DNA from 3 places in the Erwinia rhapontici genome. Region 2 is predicted to be linked to each of the others. Evidence: predicted binding sites of a transcription regulator. Region 2 holds the regulator's gene; each other region holds the start of a gene.

Region 1 (7,371 bases), 1.8 Mb from region 2:
TGGTGGTGACGCTGGCATGAAGCTGGCGCGATAAGATTTCCAGCATCGGCTGGCTGTAGTAGATGGATGCCACGCTAAAGCCAGCGCCGCTGGCCAGCATCAGCACGGTGGGGCCGGAGAGTGGCTGCGGTAAAGAAGCGGTGTGAGTCGACATGGTGAACAGCCTGTGTGTCAGTGAAGTTGGCGCTATTATTATGCGCCAGTGCGTTAGAGGGTAGTCGCCTGCCTGGTAGAACTGTTATACGATGAGCGTATGAACACATCTCAATTTCCCGGCGTTGACCGTATAGAACTGATGCAGACCTTTGTGCGCATTGTGGAATCCGGCAATCTGTCGGCGGCGGCGGCACGTCTGGGGACCAGCCAGCCCACCGTCAGCCGCCGCCTGCAAACCCTGGAAAAACTGCTGGGGCTGAAGCTATTGCAGCGTACCACGCACGTGATGAAGCTGACGGAAGATGGCGAACGCTGTTACGCCCATGCCAGAACGTTGCTGGAAAGCTGGCAGGGCATTGAGGACGATCTGCGCGGCGTAACGGAAGAGCCGCAGGGCGTGCTGCGTGTGCTGGCCCCGCATGCCTTTGGCCAGGACCAGATGATTGGGCCTTTGCAGCGCTACTTACAACGCTATCCGCAGATGACCGTCGAGTGGATGCTCAGTGATCGGCACCCGGACTTTATTGCCGAAGGGATTGATTGTGCGGTGCACGTCGGTCCGGTGACGGAACCCTCGGTGGTGGCCCTGCTGGTGGCCGAAGTGCCGCGAATCGTGATTGGGGCGCCGTCGCTGCTGCCTTCGGGGGAGCTGCCCCGGCATCCGCAACAGTTGCAGGATCTGCCCTGGCTGGCGCTCAGCACTTTTTACCGTCACAGCGTGTCGCTGACGCAGCTTCCGAGTGGGGAGAACCAGCGTTTTGATATCCGGCCACGTCTGCTGACCGACAGTCTGTATGCGCTGCGCAATGCCGTACTGGCAGGAATGGGGGTGGGTATTGCATCGTCATGGGTGGTACAGGAGGATATTGCCCGTGGGGACTTGCTGCATCTGGCTCCACAGTGGCAGGCCGCTGCGTTGCCGGTGTATCTGGTCTATCCGCATGCCCGTTACTATCCGGCACGATTGCGGATGTTTCTGGCGATGATGCGCGAAGCGATGCCGGTCCTGTCGGGGACGCAGCACCCGGTGCGCTAAATAAAAAAGGCACTCCCGCCAGGAGAGTGCCTGTAGAGCGCGGGATCAGAAGCTGTAGCTGACGCCTGCCTGCCAGGTGCGGTCACGACCGATCCAGCAGTTGTTGGTGTCGTAGCAGGTGAAGGTCTCTTTGTTGGTCAGGTTCTGCGCGCTGGCTTTCAGCGTCACCCCGGCCAGCTGCGGAGACACCGCCGCCATATTGTAAGACACGGCCATATCCCACAGCGTGGTGCCGCCCAGTTTCCCCTGATCGTTCGCCAGTGAAATTTCCATTGGGCCGACATAACGCGCCCCGGCACCGACGGTCAGGCCGCGTACTGCACCGCTGTCGACGGTGTAGTCACCCCACAGGTTGAAGGTGTTCTCCGCCACCTGAGTCGGGCGTTTACCCTGATATTTATCATCTTCCGTATTCAGCGCGTGGGTGTAGGCGTAGTTGGCGATGATATTAATATTCTCGGTCGGACGACTGATCACCGACAGCTCTGCGCCTTTTGACTCCACTTCCCCGGTCTGGCGATAGACTGCTGGCACGTTGGAATTCGACGTCAGCACATTTTTCTGGCGAATATTAAATACCGAGGCGGTCACCGTGGTGGCGTAATCGGCCAGCAGGTATTTCACCCCGCCTTCCAGCTGACGGCTGGTGGTCGGTTTGGCGGTGGTCAGGTTGCCCGTGGGTGAAACCGGTTTGAAGCCTTCGGAATAGCTGATAAACGGCGCAATCCCGTTATCAAAGGTGTAGAGCGCGCCGAGGCGTTTGGTCAGGCGGTGCTGATCAACCCAGGTTTTGGTGTTATTGGCAAAATAATCGGTATTGGTTGAGCGGTAGTCGTCGTAACGCAGTCCGGCGATCAGGCTCAGGTTGCCGTATTCGACCTGATCCTGGAAGTAGTAGCCGGTTTGATTAAAACTCAGGCGGTTAAGCTGCGCGGTGTTCAGGCCCAGCGCCGACTCATTGACCTGATTGTAATCCGGGTTGCTGATATCAATACCCGGTGAGGCGGCAGAAGCATATTTATAGTGGAAGTGGGAATCCATGCGCTGATAGTCCACACCCGCCAGCAGGTAGTGTTTCCAGTCGCCCAGATCCCACTGCTTCGTCACCTGGTTGTCGATGTTGAAACTTTTCAGATCTTCATCAGTGGTATAGGCAAAACGACCCAGTTGCGTGTTGCTGACCGCTGGATCGGTGATGCCGGTCGCGTAGATGCTTTGCTGATGCGTGTCGACGTCAAAGTAGCGTGCCTTCTGGGCGACGGCCCAGCCGTTATCGAACTCATGTTCAAAGCTGTAACCCAGCATCCACTGGCGCTGTTTAAAGCCGCTCCAGCGATCGCCCGCGTAGGCGCGGTGTGAGGAATCTAAGGCTTTCAGCGCGGCCAGCGGCATTGTATCCGACGGCGTCAGGCTGGGGATATCCTGGTACTGCGCATCAAATGTCAGGCGGGTTTTGTCCGAGGGTTGCCATGTCAGGGACGGTGCCACCAGATAGTTTTCGGATTTGGTGGTGCGCGGCTGGTCATCGCCGGCGCTGGCTTTACCGATAAAGCGGTAGCTCCAGTCGCTGTCGGCAATCGCCCCGGTGCTGTCGATATAGCCTTCGCGCAGTTTCCGGCTGCCGCTGTTAAAGCCGACCTCGGTTTTCTGCTCTTTCTGCGGCTTCTTACTCTGGATATTCACCAGACCGCCCGGTGAACCATTGCCGTACAGCACTGAGGCCGGGCCTTTCAGAATATCAACATGGTCGATCAGAAGCGGGTCAATATTGGCTTTGGTATTTCCGGTGACGTTATACGGCAGCTGCAGGCCGTCATAGAACGAGTTATCTACCGCAAAACCACGAATTTTATATTCGCTCATGTACGAGGTGGCACCACGGGTTTCTGTGGAGACGCCCGGGGCATAGCGCAGAATTTCATTCAGTGAGTTGGCGTGACGTGCGGCAATCTCTTTGCTGCCCACGGTGTTAATCACCTGCGGCGTTTTACTTTCCGGCACCGCCGACTTGGTGGCGCTGTTGGTGTAAGCGGGCAGGGATGCAGCACCTGAATCTGACGCGCTGACCACCAGCGTTTTTTCGTCAGAGGGGGTGGCGGCGTGAGCGAAGGTGGCACAGGTGCTGGCAATCAGCACAGAGAGCAGGCAGGGCTTGGTGTTAAACATAGGTTCAAATGCCAATGAGAATGTTAAAGATAACGACAATTATTATCATTGCGCGTGACTATGCAATAACTTCCGAAAAATTAAATTTTTATCGCGAAATAACGCCTACAAGCCGTAGTGTTTTTATGTGCAGCTCTCTACGGCAATATAAAAATTTGTCTTTAGTTAGAACGTTACCTGCCTGTTACGTATTTAAGGCGACGATATGCCTGGATCGTGTGATTTACAGGGTTAATTCTATTAGTAACGGGTAGTTAAATATGATGCGAAAGCGCATTCAGACTCTGTAAGGATATTGTTATAAGAAGATTCCGAAGCGGCCAAATAGTAGAACATTTAAAGTAAAGCGGTCAATAACGCGGGGAGGTGATCGTCCGAAGGTGGAAAACAAAAAAGGAGTCATTACGATGATAGCTGCCTTCATGAACATGTTGCGATTCATCTCCGGGCAATCGTGTAAGCGCATCATAAGAGTGGTATCTTCCTCCCTCCTTTTTTACTCATTCAAGGTCAGTGGATGATGAAGCATCGTTATGTGAGTTGTTTTGTGTTCTCTCTTTTAATTTCTGGAATAAGTCATGCCGGGGTGATGATTACCTCTCCTGAAGGGGGCGTATTAACCTTTTCTCAGGCGAAAAAAGGGGAGCATTACGATGCCACCACATGGGGGAAAATCGTCTTCTCTACTAAAAATATGCAGGCAGACCTCAGCCAGGAGGACCGTTATTACACTGAAGACGGTTCTTCCCAGGTGTCCCCCACCGGGCGTTATCTGATCGTCAACAGCATCTCTGGTGGGGAGTTGTGGCAGGAAGATGGTACGGTGACCTGGAGCGACCGCGCCTATTGCAGTGTGGTTGATATGAAGAATGGCTGTATCACCAGTGACTGGAGCGGTGAGGCGTGTGGTTACACGTGGGTCGGCGGCAAAGATATCCTCGCCAGTTCAGAAAAACCCAACGCAGACACGTTTAACTTTACCGCAATGCGCCCTACGCTGCGTGAGTCGAAAGGGGATTTCGCCCTGATGGAAAATGCCCGGGTAATGAATATTATGCGTTGTGACGTGCCGGGGAAAGGTAATATTAATGACTACCAGCAACTGGCTACATTAAATAAATTATCGGCAAAGGCCGTTCGCAGCCAGATAGCCCATTACGTAAATAGCCTGACGGTGGCCGCATCGATAGAGTCCAAAGCCTTATTATTCACCCGTGCAGATGAACACAGTCAATCTAAGGCCTATTTGGTGGCGGGGGATGAAATAAAAATCATACAACGTTCACCTGATAATCAATGGGTGAATGTGGGTTACATCAATGCAAAAGGCTCTCCCCTTGTTGCCTGGATCAAGGCAGATACGTTAATAAAGTGAAGGTAAATGGTTCCAAAGGAGGAGAGTAACAATGTTACCCAGTAAGAAAACCGTTAAAGAGAACGATGCCCGGTGGAGGGAGAAACTGAAACGTCGGGATAACCTGGCCGCCATCTTCTTCTTTGTTATCCCATTATGTTTATTTTTGACTGGCGGGCGCGATCTGGCCCGGCTGACGCCATTCTTGTGGCTGCTTTACTGTATTGCCTATCTCATCGTCTTTCGACGCTCATTACGGTTTTTTTCGACTGACGAGCTGCGTTTGATTGCAAGACACGGCAACAATCATCCTTTTTACGCGCTGTGCTGGATAATGGTGATAGGTGTCGGCCTGATGCTTATTGTGGCTATCGTGCAATTCCTCACTGCCTAATCTTGCAACGTCTCATATCTGTTCCTCCTGCCGTTAATCTCTCTGTTTAACACAGCCAAAAGGGCACTCATGCCCCAGGTTTTGGTGCTGATCCGTCATCTTATGACACAATATCTTGATATTAAAACCCTGTTATGAATAATCGATGGGGTATTTTTTGGGATATTTAATGGAATGATAGGATTTAACTTATAAAAGGAGTTTTCGTGAGCCTGTTTCCCAGAACACTGTCAGAATATGTAGCGATGACTATTTTCTTAGTAAGGGTTTCCGATTGTATATCAATAAGTGGTTCAAAAAATATTATTATTTTTGAGGAAGGAAGTGCATGCAGTTATTGTGGTGCGCTTGTCTGATTGTTCTTATTTAACACGATAATTTTTTTGAACTTTCTTAAATAGATAAATACATTTTCTCAACTCAGAAGCCCACTATGAACCCATTATCTGAACGTTATTTGAAAACCGGCGGTGACCCGACTATGCTGCCGGACTATATTTCCCTGAACGATGAAATGAGTAAGTTCGCTCATTCTGCACGGCCGGACGTGGACTGGACTCGGGTACAAAAATTGTGCCTGGCACTGTTTGAACGCAACGGTGTGGAATTACAGACAGCCGCCTGGTATACCCAGGTTCGCATGCAACTTGCCGGGTTATCCGGGTTGAACGAAGGCCTGGCGATCCTCGAGGCCCTGATTAGCCATAAGTGGGAAACGCTGTGGCCTAAGCAGGGACACGCGCGGGTGGACATCCTCAGTAGCCTGAGCCGACGTATCCAGCAACTGATGCGCACGCTTCCGATTAGCTACAGCGATCTTAACCTCAGTCAGTTGTACCAGGCCGAGCATCTGCTCGCGCGTCTGAATGAAGTATTGGATAGGCGGGAATTAAAACAGCTGAGTCAGTTTGATGTACTGGCCACGTTGATGCACAGCATTGCCATTCGGTTGGAAAACAGTGACGTGGCGGGAAAAAACAGTACGTCAGTCGGCGGAACTCCTCTGGCGAAGGGGACCAGTAGTACGGTGGCTAAGCTGGACGTGGTGTTACCCGAGCCGGTTGCAGAATCACCGAAGGAAACTGAGGAACCCGTGAGATGGGTCTATGTGGCGCAGTCTAAGGCAGCGATGCAGATACCGTTTAACAATATGCCCTGGAAGCCCTTTGCGGCGGGGATGTGCGTCATGCTTGTGCTGGGCAGCGCGGTACAGCTGGGCTGGGATAAGGTATTTCCTCCGGCTCCGCTGTTGTTGCAGTTGGAAGCGTCCGTTATGCCTCTTGCTACCCCGTTATCGCCCGCTCAGCGTCAGGCTTTGCTTCAGAGTCAGCCTCAACTGGCGGAAAACTTTGTTGAGCAAACGCAGCAGCAGCTGGAGCGGGTAGAGGGCTACAGCCCTGACTGGTCTTTATCCTACGGCCAGGGGTTAATCAACCAGTTGCAGTCATTCAAGCCTGAAGATGAGGTGGCGAAACAGCTGGTACTGAAATGGCAACAGCAGCTCAATGCGGCAGCGTTACCCGAAGATGTGATGAGCGGCTGGCATAAGGGCATGTCGCAGTTGCAGCAACTGAGTGCGAAGCTGAATACGCTCGACAGCGAGCGCGGGAAATACATTACGGTCAGCGAACTGAAGTCGGTGATATACACCGCAAGGCAGGCGTTTAACCGATCGATCCCGGTTGAAGAACAGCTGCGTCTTTACTCGGTCAGCTCTTCTGATATACAGAAACGGCAGACGGAAATGGCGTTGGAGCAGTTGCAGAAGCGTTACTTCTTGCTGAGTCAGGAAAAAGGAAAAGAGAGTCTGTAACCCAGAAAGCAAAAAACCCGCCACAGGCGGGTTCTTCTAAATAGGGTGCCCGGACTCGGACAAAAACGCCGGGAGCGTTTTTGCATGGCGCTTCAGCGCCAGCCCCGGAGGGGCGAGTCTCATGGATGAGACGAGTAATCGAACGCAGTTCGATGGAGAGTCCGTAGCGCAGAAAGCAAAAAACCCGCCACAGGCGGGTTCTTCTAAATATGGTGCCCGGACTCGGAATCGAACCAAGGACACGGGGATTTTCAATCCCCTGCTCTACCGACTGAGCTATCCGGGCAACGGGGCGCATTAAACCGTAAAGGCCGTTCGGCGTCAACGGCTTTGTCATAAAAAAGTCGTAAAATCCTGCCGACTGCCTGCTTTTTACCCTGATACGGCAAAGTGCTTTAGCTTAACGCCCCATTTTTGCGGCACAAAGCAATGGTCAGTACGTCTTCTGCCAG
Region 2 (7,371 bases):
GATGGCTGCGCTGGAATCCTGTATTCGTGACGACCTGAACGAAAATGCACCGCGCGCGATGGCGGTGATGGATCCGGTTAAAGTGGTGATTGAAAACCTGCCTGCGCATCATGACGAGATGATTAGCATGCCGAATCATCCGAACAAGCTCGAAATGGGAACACGTGAAGTGCCGTTCAGCCGTGAGATCTATATCGATCGCGCTGATTTCCGAGAAGAAGCGAACAAGCAGTACAAACGTCTGGTGCTGGGCAAAGAAGTCCGCCTGCGTAACGCTTACGTGATCAAAGCCGAGCGTGTGGCGAAAGATGACGAAGGCAACATCACCTGCCTGTTCTGTACCTGCGATGTGGATACTCTGAGCAAAGATCCGGCTGACGGCCGTAAAGTGAAGGGCGTGATCCACTGGGTATCGGCTGTTCATGCGCTGCCAGCGGAGTTCCGTCTTTATGATCGCCTGTTCAGCGTGCCGAACCCGGCAGCGGCAGAAGACTTCCTCGCCAGCATCAACCCGGATTCTTTAGTGATCCGCCAGGGCTTTGTTGAGCCGGGTATGCAGCAGGCGGAAGCCTCTGCGCCGTATCAGTTTGAGCGCGAAGGTTATTTCTGTGCCGATAGCGTGTATTCCAGTGCCAGCAATCTGGTGTTTAACCGCACCGTTGGCCTGCGTGATACCTGGGCAAAAGTGGGCGAGTAAACCGCTATTTGCTGATAAAAGGCCGCCGATGCGGCCTTTTTTTCGTCTGCTACTTATAATTCGGCACACAGATAATCAATAAACATCCGCGTTTTACGCGGCAGAGCGGTGCGGGTGGCAAAGACAGCGCTGACGGGCTGTACCGGTAGCTGCCAGTCATTGAACAGAAGCTGTAATTCTCCGCTGGCCAGATCGTCTGTCACCAGCCATTCAGGCAGCACCGCCACGCCCATTCCGGCCAGTGCCATCTGGCGCATAATCTGCGCAGAATTGGCGCTGTAACGTGCTTCGCTTTTCACTTCACAACGATCCTGCCCGCGCTGGAAATGCCAGCGGCCGGGATGGGAGAGATTACTGTTGTGTATCCATGGCAGGGTGCCCACCTCACTGAGCTGTTGCAGCGAATAGCGCGCCATCAGCAGCGGCGACGCCACCAGCACAATACGGTATTCCCCCAATTTGCGACTCTTTAGCGAGGAGTCGCGCAGTGTGCCGAGGCGGATAGCCACATCCAGTTTGTTGCTCACCAGGTCATCAAGCGAGGCACCGACGTTATAGCTCAGGGTGAGCGCGGGGTGACGCTGGCAAAAACGGGCTACGGGTGGCATCAGGAACTGCTGGCCATACTCCCAGGTGGAGGTGATACGCAGTTCCCCCGATAGCGGCTGGCTGTCATCGGTGATGCGACTTACGGCAAGGTCGATATCGCAGAAGATCCCCTTAAAATCCTGGTAGAGCTGGCTTCCGCTCTCTGTCAGCGCCAGGTTACGGGTATTGCGCGTCAGCAGGGCGACGCCGAGTACCTGTTCCAGTGTCTTAATATGCAGGCTGACCATCGCCTTACTTAAGCCGAGATTATCGGCGGCACGGGTAAAACTGCCGCTTTCCACGACCGCAAAAAAGTGTGAATTTTATCCAGTTGAGCATGCATGGGATTGTTTACTTATATCGAACAATCTTTTCACTGTATGCCAGTCGATCTCCGTGGTCAATCGCCGCTATGCTGCGCCCGGAGGTATGACTATGAGCTATCGCTACCGCATAGCAGTAATTTTCCTGCTCGGCTTCTTTATTGATTGTATTAATATTTTTATGTCGGCGATTGCGCTGCCGGAGATGGCGGGAGAACTGCGTATAGCCAGCGGTTCGCTCGGCTGGGTGGCCAACAGCTATATACTCGGCTTGACGGTGATTATCCCAATCAGCAGCTGGCTTGCCGGGCGTTATGGTGCTCGCCGGGTGCTGGTGGCCTCGATGTTGCTGTTCAGCCTGGCGGCACTGGGCTGCGGTCTGGCAGATACGTTTATCACGTTGGTAATGTGGCGTTTTGTACAGGGTATGGCGGGAGGGTTGCTCATCCCGGTGGGGCAGGCTCTGACATTTAATCTGTTTAAGGGCAAGGAACGGGCAACCATATCGACCCTGATTATGAGCGTGGCATTGATTGCGCCAGCACTGTCGCCGCTGCTGGGCGGCATGATTGTCGACAGCCTCTCATGGCGCTGGATTTTCTGGTGCAATATTCCGTTCAGCCTGTTGGCCGCTGCGCTGGCCGCGCTGTGGGTGCAGCGTGAAACGCGGGTGGCAGTCCGGCCTGATATCCGTGGCATTCTGCTGGTGTGCCTGGCACTGGCTGCCGTTCTGCTTGGGTTGTCGCAGCTTGCGGAGGCGGGGTCTCTTATTTCTGCATCGTTATGGCTGCTGGCCGCGTTGGGCCTGGCTATCGGCTATTTGCGCCATTACCATCGTCAACCCCAGGCGGTGATTGATTTGAAGCTGTTGCGTAATCCCTGGCTAAAGCTGGCGGTGGTCATTTACTACGCCGTGCCGGGCATCTTCACCGGTGTGAACCTGCTCAACATTTTTTATCTGCAACAGTGCCTGCATTTTTCTGCCGAACGTTGTGGAGCATTTATGCTGCTGTACGGTGGTGGGGCACTGGTGGCGATGCTGGTATGTGGTCGTCTTTACCATTGTCTGGGCGCACTGACCCTGTTCAGCTGTGGGTTGGTCTTACATGCAGGCGGCATCGTGCTGCTGGCGCTGGTACAGAGTCCCGAACAGGTGATGCTATTGAATGCGGCTTATCTGCTGATGGGGATTGGCGGTGGAATCAGTGCCAATACGGCACAAACCAGTGCTCTGACTGATTTTCACGATGAGCAGATGACGCGGGCCAGTGTGATATGGAATATTAATCGTCAGCTTTCATTCAGCCTCGGCGCCGCATTGTTTACACTGCTGTTTACGTTGATGAGCCGCCACTATTCTGCTGCTCAGTCTTATCATCAGGTCTTTGTTGTTGCCGCAGTTACCGGCCTGTTCCCCTTGTGGATGATTTATCGCCACGCCCGTCATAAGGATGTTGTATGTCAGCGTTAACCGAAAAAGCCTGTGAAAGTATCATTGTACTGCATCAGCTTATTGAGAAAGTGTTTCACGGAGATGGGAGCTTTGTCCCTGAGCTGTTGCGACATTTTGAACCCGATTTTATCATGGTCGCGCCCAGCGGAAAAAGTCTGTCGATGGAGGAGGTGACTGCGCTGTTCACTCGTCTGGTCGGCGAACGGCAGGGTGTTGCTATCACGATTGAACACTGCAAAGTGATCTCTCAGTTTGGCCAGGAAGTAGCGATCCAGTATCACGAGCTACAACAGCAGGGTGATAATCATACCCACCGTATTTCACTGGCGGTGATTGATTGTGGTTGTACGCCACCTCGCTGGCGCTATTTGCAGGAAACAATGGTGGTCAGTTAATTACTGTACTAGTTCGTGAGTGTGATTCTGTGTAGACTATGCGGCATTATTGCCGTTTAGCCAGTGGATTATCCCGGTTTATGGCATGTTATTTATTGCATTCGCTAAGGGATTTCATGGCTACACCTGCTTCTGCTGTTCGTCTGCCGTCAACACTCTGGGGGGCGTTGATTATCAGTGGCACCATTATTGGTGCCGGGATGTTCTCGCTGCCGGTAGTGATGTCCGGTGCCTGGTTTGCCTGGTCCTCCGCGCTGCTGATCGTGACCTGGTTCTGTATGCTGCTGTCCGGATTACTGTATCTGGAAGCCAGCCTGCATTATCCCATCGGGGCGAGTTTTGATACGGTCACACGCGATTTACTTGGGCGTGGCTGGAACCTGATCAACGGTTTGTCCGTGGTCTTTGTGCTGGGGATCCTCACCTATGCGTACATTTCTGCCAGTGGCGCGATTATTCAGCACAGCCTCAATCAATTAAATGTCGGAATATCGGCACGTATGGCTGGGCTGCTCTTTACGCTACTGGTGGCGCTGTTTATCTGGCTGGGAACAGCGGTTGTCAGCCGGATGACGCTGATTTTTCTCGGCGCGAAGATCCTCACCTTTCTGATGATTTTTGGCGGCCTGCTGTGGCATGTTCAGCCGGCTATTCTGCTCGACAGCCAGGGAGCCGATCGCGATTATCTGCGATATCTCTGGATAGTGGTGCCGTTTTGTCTGGCCTCCTTCGGCTACCATGGCAACATTGCCGGGTTGACGACTTACTACCATAAGAATGCAGGCCGCGTGAGCCGTTGCCTGATTTACGGCACGCTGCTGGCTCTGATGATTTACTTTATCTGGATCATCGGCACGATGGGCAATATTCCCCGCAGCGAATTTAAAGCGATTGCCGCGCAAGGCGGTAATATTGACGTACTGGTGGGGGCGTTATCCGGCGTACTGCACAATCGCTCTCTGAATCTGTTACTGGATATCTTCTCTAACTTCGCCGTTGCCTGTTCATTCCTCGGTGTCAGTCTTGGCTTTTTTGATTACCTTGCCGATCTCTTTAAACTGGATAACTCCGCGTCCGGAAGATTAAAAACCACGCTGCTGACGTTTATTCTGCCGCTAACTGCCGCGATGATCTGGCCCAACGGTTTTCTGCTGGCAATCGGTTATGCCGGGCTGGCCGCGACGTTGTGGGCTGTTGTCACGCCAGCGCTACTAGCCTGGCAGTCACGTCGACGTTTTGCCACTGCCACGTGGCGAGTCAGAGGGGGGATGGCACCGATTGTGCTGGTTCTGCTGTTTGGTGCACTGAATGCCGTGGTCTCGTTGCTTTCATATGGTGGCTGGCTGCCGCTCTATACGCGATAACCTTTTGAGACAGATTGGCAGCGTTTTAGCCGGGAGGAATCGCTATAACGCAGGCATAAAAAAACCGGTGGCAAGCCACCGGTTTTTACACTGAACAGTGCAGATTATTTGTCGTGCAGAGTCTCGTCTTCACGACAGTCACCCAGAGAACAATGGCCATAAAGATACAGGCTATGGTTGCTCAGTTTGATACCGTGACGCGTGGCGATTTCACGCTGACGTTCCTCAATGTATTCGTCTCTGAACTCAATAACTTTACCGCAGTCCAGGCAGATCAGGTGATCGTGATGGTGCTGCTGAGTCAGTTCGAAAACGGATTTACCGCCTTCAAAGTTATGGCGGGTAACGATCCCCGCATCATCAAATTGGTTCAGCACGCGGTAAACGGTGGCCAGACCAATTTCTTCGCCCATATCAATCAGGCGTTTGTACAAGTCTTCCGCACTGACATGATGGCCCTCTGGTTCCTGAAGCACTTCCAGAATTTTCAGTCGGGGAAGCGTGACTTTCAGGCCGGCCTTCTTTAATGCGGTGTTATTGTCAGTCATGCGGATATTGTCCTGTTACTTTGCTAGTCACTTAGTGGCTGAAAAGCCCTGAACATCGGTCGACGCTAAAAGATGAGTGCGTCTCAGTATAGAACTGATACTCCGAAATGAAAACCATAAGGGGTGCCTGAAACCGCAATGGATGTAAGGATAAGTGTCATTACATCCAGGGTAGCACGCGCCCGAATTAGGCTGGGTTAACATTTCAATCTGCATCATCTTCACCGCTCTTTGGGCGACTCACATCCTCAAAGAGTGGGGCAGGTGCTGAGTAAGCGGGTAACCGATGGGGTTATTGTACAGTTTTGCAGATGAAAGTTACAAACATGTATCTATTACTTCTATAGGAAAAACCACTTACTTGATGTGAGATAGCTCCCACATCAAGCGGCTATGGTTATGCTTCGATGATATCTTTTAGCTGAAGTTCATCAAAAATTTGTTTTACCCAATTTTCAACGCGTTCGTTGGTGAGCTCTGGCTGGCGATCTTCATCAATGGCCAGGCCAAGGAAATGGTTATCATCTGCCATGCCTTTCGAAGCCTCGAAATGGTAACCTTCGCTCGGCCAGTGGCCGACAATCACTGCGCCGTTCGGCTCAATGATGTCGCGGATGGTGCCCATTGCATCGCAGAAATACTCGGAATAGTCTTCCTGATCGCCGCAACCAAACAGCGCAACCAGTTTACCGTTGAAGTCGATTTCTTCCAGCGTTGGGAAGAAGTCATCCCAGTCGCACTGGGCTTCACCGTAGTACCAGGTTGGGATGCCAAGCAGCAGAATATCAAAGGCTTCAAGGTCTTCTTTGCTGCTTTTAGCAATATCACGAACTTCTGCAACATCTTTCCCCAGTTGCTTCTGGATCATTTTTGCAATGTTTTCGGTATTGCCTGTATCGCTACCAAAGAAAATGCCGACGAGTGCCATGAGTTTAATAACCTCTTGAATCTTAATGATATGGTGACTGCTGATTTTTTCGCAGATATCGCTAATGATAACAGACCGTCGTGAGCGGATAAATGAGTAATGCTGCCGGTTTTGTCGCTGAGTGCTAAGGCCCTGATACCATCAGGACGGATGACGTTGCAACTGTTCCAGCAGCATTTCTTCGATCAGTTCACTGCGGCTGATATTGCGCTCGAAAGCTAGCTGATTCAGGACATCAACCGCGTCGCTGTTCATTTTCAGTTCGACACGCTTCAGGCCGCGCACTTTATCGCGCTTGAGCTGATTGCGTTTGTTGATACGCAACTGCTCATCACGCGTCAGCGGATTAGTCTTGGGTCGTCCCGGACGTCGTTCATCTGCAAACAGATCGATCGTTGTGCGGTCCGTGTTCTCTTTTGCCATAGGAATCGTAATACTGAAAGGCTGGATTGCTGATGAATAGGGCCGTTATGCCGTCTGATAATCAGCAGCGGCAAAATTTTAGCGCGCCATCATACCCCAGCGAAAATGGTTTTCACAGCGCTAAAAAACGTCGGATTGCACGTAATACCGCATCGGGTTTCTCAGCATGTACCCAATGCCCTGCGCCGGTGATGACATGGGCACGCGCCTGCGGGAACTGGGTTAACAGTGCATCGCGATATGCATCGGCCAAATAGGGAGAACGCTCCCCACGAATGAACAGCACAGGATGTGACCAGGGGGCCAATGGCTCCCAGCCAATGATGTTTTCATAACATGCCAGCAGCGCCGGAACGTTGAAACGCCAAACACCCTCGTGGAACGACTTGAGTAAAAACTGGATAACGCCTTCTTCACTGATACTTTGACGCATCAGGGCAGTAGCTTCGCTGCGCGTGGTGATACCGGCCTCAGTCACCGCATTCAGTGCGGCAAAAATATCGTCATGATGACGCGTGGTGTAGGCCACAGGAGCGATATCAATCACTACGATCTCCTCAACACGATCGGGCGCCAGTGCGGTAATCGCCATGGCGATCTTCCCCCCCATCGAGTGACCGATCACGCTGAAACGATCGACCTGCATCGCGTC
Region 3 (7,371 bases), 2.3 Mb from region 2:
GACCACTGATAAAGGAGATAATATGAAACGCTTATTGCTTGTTGCCACGTTGCTGGCAAGTTTATCCCCGTTGGCGATGCACACAGCTCACGCCGACAGCGCCCGTATTACACTGGCGCCTGGCATTACACTGCATTTAGGCGATCGCGACGATCGTGGACGTTACTGGGATGGCGGCCGCTGGCGCGACAATCACTGGTGGCGTAATAATTATCGCTACGATGAGGGCCGCTGGTGGCGACACGAGCAGTGGCGCCGTCATGAAGAAATGCGCCGTCATCAGGAGTGGGAGCGGGAACGTCGCTGGCGCGACCACGATCGTCGCCGCGAATGGCGCCATCATGAGAATGAGCGACGTCATCATGAGAAAGAGCGACGTCATCATGACCGCCACGACCGCTGGTAAAGAATGATCATCTTGGGGGCTAAAAACAGATGCCTGTAGTTAGCCTAAATAATTCGAGCTGCAGGAAGGCGGCAAGCCCGTGAGTCCCCAGGAGCATAGCCAACTATGTGACTGGGGTGAATGGGTGCAGCCAACGCATCTGCAGCTTGAAGTATGACGGGTAACTTACAGATTTATCGCCATCGCGATAAGCAGATAACCATTCAGCACCACCACCACGGCCACAATGGCGCGGCCGACATTTTGCATCAGTCGCGAGTTCACCATATCGCCCATCAGCTCACGATTGCCGGTAAAGGCCAGCAGCGGCACCAGCGCCAGCGCAATACCAAAGCTTAACAGCACCTGACTCATCACCAGAATGCGTGTTGGCTCCCAGCCCGCCATAATCACGATAAAGGAAGGCAGCATGGTGACCACGCGGCGCACCAGCAGGGGAATATGGAAGCGGATGAAGCCCTGCATCACCACCTGACCCGCCATGGTCCCCACCACCGTAGATGATAAACCGGCAGCCAGCAGGCTCAGACCGAACACCATGGCGGCGGCTTTACCCAGCAGCGGGTCAAGGGTCAGGTACGCCTGGTCAAGGTCAGCAATACCGCTGTGACCGCTAAAGTGAAACGTCGCCGCCGCCGTTGCCATCATCGCCAGGTTAACAAAACCCGCAATTGTCATCGCAATCGCCACATCCAGCTTGGTGGACGCGTAACGCTCACTCCGCGTGGCGCCATCGCCTTTTTGCGTCAGCGACGAGTGCAGATAAATGACATGAGGCATAATTGTCGCCCCCAGAACGCCTGCCGCCAGCAATACAGCATCCGCCGTGGGCAGTGAAGGCACGGCCATTCCCTGGAGCAAATCGACCACTTTGGGCTGAGAGAAGAACAGCTCGATCACATAAGCCGCAGCAACAAACAGCAGCAGCCCGCCAATCACCAGCTCCAGTGGCTTCTGGCCGCGACTTTGCAGCATCAGGATCAGAAAGGTGGCGACCCCGGTGAGCATCGCACCCTGTAACAAACTGACGCCGAACACCAGTTTGAAACCGATCGCCGCACCAATAAATTCTGCAAGATCGGTCGCCATTGCGATAATTTCTGCCTGTACCCAGTAAAACCAGACGGCGGGACGGGGGAAGCGGTCGCGGATATGCTCGGCCAGGTTTTTGCCCGTGGCGATGCCCAGCTTGGCTGACATCAGCTGAATGACCATCGCCATAATATTCGCCCACACCACCACCCACAGCAGGGTATAGCCGTAGGAAGCCCCTGCCTGGATATTGGTTGCGAAGTTGCCGGGGTCAATGTAGCCAATTGCCGCAATAAAGGCTGGCCCCATTAAGGCAAATTTGATTTTACGACTACTGCGAATGTTCTGCTCCGCAGTGCGGCTTCCGAACATAGTTGTTACCCCTGAGACGATTCACCCGGCAACGATAGTGCCTTTATTTGATAATGATTATCAAGTGCATTTAGAACGGTTATTCTGATTACAGTGATAGCCAGAACTATGAAGTATAGCACTGGCTATACTTTGGAATAAATTACGGCATAGCCAAAAAATCAGCAACCATTTTCACTGTAGGGTATTCGGAAATCACTTGCCAGCAAAGGGGTCATTTTTTCAGCAAAAGAGTGTTGCAAAGCATTAGAGAATCGAGCATTAAAGTGCCTGAACGTAACGTAATGGGTTCAAATCCGTTGAAAACATGTGACGGCTCAAGCTTTTCTGAAATCTGATGCAATAGGGAATTGTTATATTGCGGTATAGATCTCGTTTTTCCGGTTCTTGTTACATAGAATGTGCAACGAAATATAACAGCCCTCTAATTTGGAGCAAATATGTCCCGCATTCTGCACTTTGCTTTGGCACTGGCGATGGTCGCCCTGTTGGCCTTGTTGGTCAGCCGCGATCGTAAAAACATCCGTATCCGTTTTGTTGTACAGCTTTTAGTGATCGAAGTTCTGCTGGCCTGGTTCTTCCTGAACTCTGAAGCGGGCCTCGGGTTCGTTAAAGGTTTCTCCGATATGTTCGAAAAATTGCTGAAGTACGCGGCGGAAGGGACCAACTTCGTCTTTGGCAATATGAGTGATAAAGGCCTGGCCTTCTTCTGGCTCAACGTCCTCTGCCCTATCGTGTTTATCTCTGCGCTGATCGGTATTTTGCAGCATTTCCGCATCCTGCCCATCATCATCCGCGCCATCGGTACCGTGCTGTCGAAGGTCAACGGCATGGGTAAACTGGAATCTTTCAACGCCGTAAGTTCACTGATTTTGGGACAGTCAGAAAACTTTATTGCCTATAAAGATATCCTCGGCAAGATGTCAGAGCGCCGCATGTACACCATGGCCGCCACCGCGATGTCCACGGTGTCGATGTCAATTGTGGGTGCGTACATGACCATGCTTCAGCCGAAGTATGTGGTGGCCGCGCTAGTACTGAATATGTTCAGTACCTTTATTGTGCTGTCGCTGATTAACCCGTACCGCGTGGACAGTGAAGAAGACCTGAAACTGGGTAACACCCATGAAGGCCAGAGCTTCTTTGAAATGCTGGGCGAGTACATTTTGGCCGGTTTCAAAGTGGCGGTGATTGTTGCTGCGATGCTGATCGGCTTTATCGCCCTGATCTCTGCCATCAACGCCCTGTTTGATACCATTTTCGGTATCAGCTTCCAGGGTATCCTCGGCTACGTGTTCTTCCCGTTTGCCTGGGTGATGGGCGTGCCGAGCAATGAAGCGTTGCAGGTCGGTAGCATCATGGCCACCAAACTGGTGTCTAACGAGTTCGTGGCAATGATGGATTTGCAGAAGATTGCCTCCACACTGTCACCACGCGCGGAAGGCATCCTGTCCGTGTTCCTGGTCTCCTTTGCTAACTTCTCGTCTATCGGTATCGTTGCCGGGGCGATCAAAGGGCTGCATGAAGAACAGGGTAACGTGGTATCCCGCTTCGGTCTGAAACTGCTGTACGGCTCAACGCTGGTGAGTGTGCTGTCGGCATCCATTGCCGGTCTGGTGCTGTAATCACCTGGCGGGGCCTCTGGCCCCGCTTTCTTCCCTCCCCTGCCTTTCCGTCTACGCTAAGCCTTCCCACGCCTCATTCGCCTCACAGACGCTTAAACAAAGCCCAGGAGTGACCATCAACGATCCTGTCGCTGAAAAAATATTCGGAGGGGGGAAATAGAAACGAAAAAAAATCCGCCGAAGCAGATTATGGGGACATCATCGAATGTATTGAGAATTTGGTGGAGATAAGCGGGATCGAACCGCTGACCTCTTGCATGCCATGCAAGCGCTCTCCCAGCTGAGCTATACCCCCACTACTAAACTCTGCGTTTTTCGGTGCCACCCCATCTGCTGGTGAAGATGTGGTGGAGATAAGCGGGATCGAACCGCTGACCTCTTGCATGCCATGCAAGCGCTCTCCCAGCTGAGCTATACCCCCAAGCCGAAAAACTCTGTCGTGTTGACGGCGGGGATAATATGAAACAGTGGGGTTGGTGTCAACGGCAAAATAACAATCTGAGATCGATCGCTGAAAAAGCCGTCAAAGCGCCCCGAAAAGCGCTAACCCTCTGTTTTTATCACACCTGTTGCCTGATGCACGCTGACGGCCGTGTATTGTGTTAATCACACGTTAATAATGAGCCTAAAAGCTACTTGTTTTTGTTAATTGACCATGCAAGACTGCGCCGGATTTTGAATGCCAGGCCTACTCCGTGACGGATGATCACCTATTTTCAGAGAGCGGCGAAATCTGGCACTTTACCAGCAACTCACAACACCAGAGCTATTATGTCCTTGCACACTCCAAAAGAGATTTCGGCTGTCGTCGTTCAGGCAGGCGTGATCAAAAGTCGTACCCCGATTTCCTCTTTATTGATCCTGGGTTTTCTCGCCGGTTCTTTTATCGCCTTTGGTTTTCTTCTCTATATTCACGTCGTCACCCAACTGCCCGTTGGCTGGGGTTCATTTGGCACGCTGCTGGGCGCCGCGGTTTTCCCGGTAGGGATTATCCTGACCGTGCTGGCGGGCGGAGAACTGCTGACAGGGAATATGATGCTGCTGCCCGTTGCATGGTTTGCCCGCCAGATTTCTGCGCTGAGTGTCATGCGTAACTGGTTCTGGGTCACCCTCGCTAACTTTATTGGCAGCGTCACCATCGCCTGGTTCTTCGGCCATATGCTGGGAATGACGGAAGGGGATTACCTGAAGAAAACGGTCGCCGTTGCCAGCGCGAAAGTGAATGCCGATTTCCTGCACGCCTTTATTTCTGGTGTCGGATGTAACTGGCTGGTGTGTCTTGCCACCTGGATTGCGTTTGCCAGTAAAGATGTGGTGGGCAAAATCTTCGGGATGTGGTTCCCGATCATGGCGTTCGTTGCCATTGGCTTCCAGCACGTGGTCGCCAATATGTTTATCGTTCCTGCTGCCATTTTCGCGGGCTACCTGAGCTGGGCCGAATACCTGCCTAACTTTGTTGCGGTGTTTCTTGGCAATGCGGTTGGTGGCGCTATTTTTGTCGGCCTGGCCTATTTTGTCGCTTACCGCGCCCCACAACCTGAAAGCTCTGTTTCCCGCTAATATGAGTATCCCCTGCTGTTTTAGGGGATATTTCTCGATCCAGCACCACTTTTTTACACTTTGCCCTGCCAAGGTTAGTAATTTGTGTTAGTTGTTCACGTGATGAATTGTTGTAAGATGCTTATGACTTTTATTCGGCAAAAGGGACAAGAGCGTGAAAAAGGATTGGTTAACGCCGGAAGAACTGGCACAGCAAACAGGTTTTAGCAGACAGACTATCAATAAGTGGGTTAAGAAAGAAAACTGGACGACCGCACCGAAACCCGGCGTTCAAGGTGGGAAAGCGCGCATGATTCATATTGATGAACGCGTGAAAGTCTTTCTTAAATCCACACGTCATGCAGCAGAACCGAATGCTCAATATCGTGTAAATCAAAATTCGCTTCCTTCACTGTTAATCACTTCTCTGCAGCAATTGAGCGGTGAAGAACAGGACAAACTGGCAGCCATGCTGCTGCGCGAGGGTATTCAGGGGATTTTGCAACGACTGGGCATTAATGACTGATTAAAAACCCCGGCAACAAGCCGGGGTTTTTTTATGCTGTCTGTCAGGCTTCGCGGGTGGCGATAAACGCCAGCGCTTTTTCAATGCGTGCCACACTGCGCGAACGCCCAATAGCATGCACGGTCACATCAAGCGCAGGCGACTGCCCTGCTCCTGTAACCGCTACGCGTAACGGCATACCGACTTTACCCATACCGACTTCCAGCTCATCAGCCGTCGCCTGAATGGCGTGATGGACATTTTCAGCCGTCCAGTCGGTAATGGCAGCCAGCTTGTCACGCACCACTTCCAGCGGCTGACGCGCGACCGGGCGCAGGTGTTTCTTCGCTGCATCGGCATCAAATTCGTCAAATTCTTCATAGAAGTAACGACATGATGCGGCCATCTCTTTCAGCGTCTTACAACGCTCACCCAGCAGGGTAACCAGTTGAGCCAGCTCAGGACCGGTGCGGGTATCGATGTTTTCCTGCTCGATATGCCATTGCAGATGGGTCGCAACGTATTCCGGTGCCAGGGTGTTGATATAGTGATGATTCAGCCACATCAGCTTTTCAGTATTAAAGGCGCTGGCAGATTTGCTGACCACATCAAGGTCAAACAGCGACTTCATCTCATCAATCGTGAAGATCTCCTGATCGCCATGAGACCAGCCCAGGCGCACCAGATAGTTAAGCAGGGCCTCCGGCAAGTAGCCGTCATCACGATACTGCATCACACCCACTGCACCGTGGCGCTTAGACAGCTTCTTGCCGTCATCACCCAGGATCATAGAAACGTGCGCGTAAACCGGCACCTGTGCACCAATGGCTTTCAGGATGTTGATCTGGCGCGGGGTGTTGTTGATATGATCTTCACCACGGATAACGTGGGTAATTTCCATGTCCCAGTCATCGATCACGACGCAGAAATTGTACGTTGGTGCACCGTCGGTACGACGAATAATCAGATCGTCGAGTTCCTGGTTGCTGAACTCGATGGGACCACGGATCTGATCGTCAAAGATCACAGAGCCTTCCTGCGGGTTGCGGAAACGCACCACGCAAGGTTCATCATCGGCGTGATGCTCATGGCTGTCGCGGCAGCGGCCGTCATAACGTGGCTTCTCGTTGTTAGCCATCTGGTTTTCACGCAGCGCTTCCAGACGTTCTTTCGAGCAGTAGCACTTATAAGCGCTGCCTGCTTCCAGCATCTGATCAATCACCGCGTTATAGCGGTCAAAACGTTTGGTCTGGTAGTACGGGCCTTCATCCCAGTCGAGATTCAGCCAGTTCATGCCATCCATAATGGCATCGATCGCCTGCTGAGTTGAACGCTCCAGGTCGGTATCTTCGATACGCAGCACAAACTCACCGCCGTGATTGCGGGCAAACAGCCAGGAGTAAAGTGCGGTACGAGCGCCGCCAACATGCAGGTAACCAGTTGGGCTGGGAGCGAAGCGGGTTTTGATTTTCATTAATGAATGCCTTATTACGCGGAGGCTTTGGCCAGAGTCAGAACAATTTTTTCGTGGGCCACATTCTATCACCTGCGGGCGAATCCTCAACGCGAATCCCTGTTTGCAGCCAGGGATTCGCCCCCATGGTGCTCAGCAAGCCACTGTTTTTGCCTGAAATGAGAACATCCTGATTATTTTTACGACGAACACACATTTTACGCTGAAAAAGCGTTGACTCATTTCCGCGTATCCCTATAATGCGACTCCACACAGCGGGGGTGATTAGCTCAGTTGGTAGAGCATCTCCTTTACACGGAGGGGGTCGGCGGTTCGAGCCCGTCATCACCCACCATTCATGATATGAATGATGCCCGCGTAGTAAGCAGTACCCAGAGATTTGAGATGTGGGTGATTAGCTCAGTTGGTAGAGCATCTC

The links. Region 2 encodes Fur, which represses iron uptake genes when iron is present. Its sites were predicted from a motif close to ATAATAATGAGAACNACTATCAA; they were not measured.
Region 1: a site for Fur is predicted at 3,379-3,401, ahead of LJN55_RS20975 (TonB-dependent siderophore receptor). Genes of this name have one in related genera too.
Region 3: a site for Fur is predicted at 1,858-1,880, ahead of LJN55_RS16750 (Nramp family divalent metal transporter). Genes of this name have one in related genera too.

What each region holds. Positions count from the first base shown of each region.
Region 1 is NZ_CP085627.1:4,531,993-4,539,363, reverse strand. Features, by position in the region: gene LJN55_RS20985 (MFS transporter) at 1-154, opposite strand, end outside; gene LJN55_RS20980 (LysR family transcriptional regulator) at 254-1,192, shown strand; gene LJN55_RS20975 (TonB-dependent siderophore receptor) at 1,238-3,358, opposite strand; gene LJN55_RS20970 (hypothetical protein) at 3,876-4,733, shown strand; gene LJN55_RS20965 (hypothetical protein) at 4,765-5,106, shown strand; gene LJN55_RS20960 (VasL domain-containing protein) at 5,540-6,919, shown strand; tRNA gene LJN55_RS20955 (tRNA-Phe) at 7,130-7,205, opposite strand; gene dicD (division control transcriptional repressor DicD) at 7,315-7,371, opposite strand, start outside.
Region 2 is NZ_CP085627.1:1,323,612-1,330,982, forward strand. Features, by position in the region: gene glnS (glutamine--tRNA ligase) at 1-697, shown strand, start outside; gene LJN55_RS06260 (LysR family transcriptional regulator) at 751-1,587, opposite strand; gene LJN55_RS06265 (MFS transporter) at 1,721-3,079, shown strand; gene LJN55_RS06270 (hypothetical protein) at 3,067-3,456, shown strand; gene mtr (tryptophan permease) at 3,573-4,820, shown strand; gene fur (ferric iron uptake transcriptional regulator) at 4,925-5,368, opposite strand; gene fldA (flavodoxin FldA) at 5,766-6,296, opposite strand; gene ybfE (LexA regulated protein) at 6,438-6,719, opposite strand; gene ybfF (esterase) at 6,832-7,371, opposite strand, start outside.
Region 3 is NZ_CP085627.1:3,616,281-3,623,651, forward strand. Features, by position in the region: gene LJN55_RS16745 (DUF2502 domain-containing protein) at 23-406, shown strand; gene LJN55_RS16750 (Nramp family divalent metal transporter) at 572-1,810, opposite strand; gene LJN55_RS16755 (NupC/NupG family nucleoside CNT transporter) at 2,251-3,435, shown strand; tRNA gene LJN55_RS16760 (tRNA-Ala) at 3,655-3,730, opposite strand; tRNA gene LJN55_RS16765 (tRNA-Ala) at 3,781-3,856, opposite strand; gene LJN55_RS16770 (formate/nitrite transporter family protein) at 4,207-4,995, shown strand; gene LJN55_RS16775 (YfeC-like transcriptional regulator) at 5,150-5,500, shown strand; gene gltX (glutamate--tRNA ligase) at 5,544-6,953, opposite strand; tRNA gene LJN55_RS16785 (tRNA-Val) at 7,212-7,287, shown strand; tRNA gene LJN55_RS16790 (tRNA-Val) at 7,342-7,371, shown strand, end outside.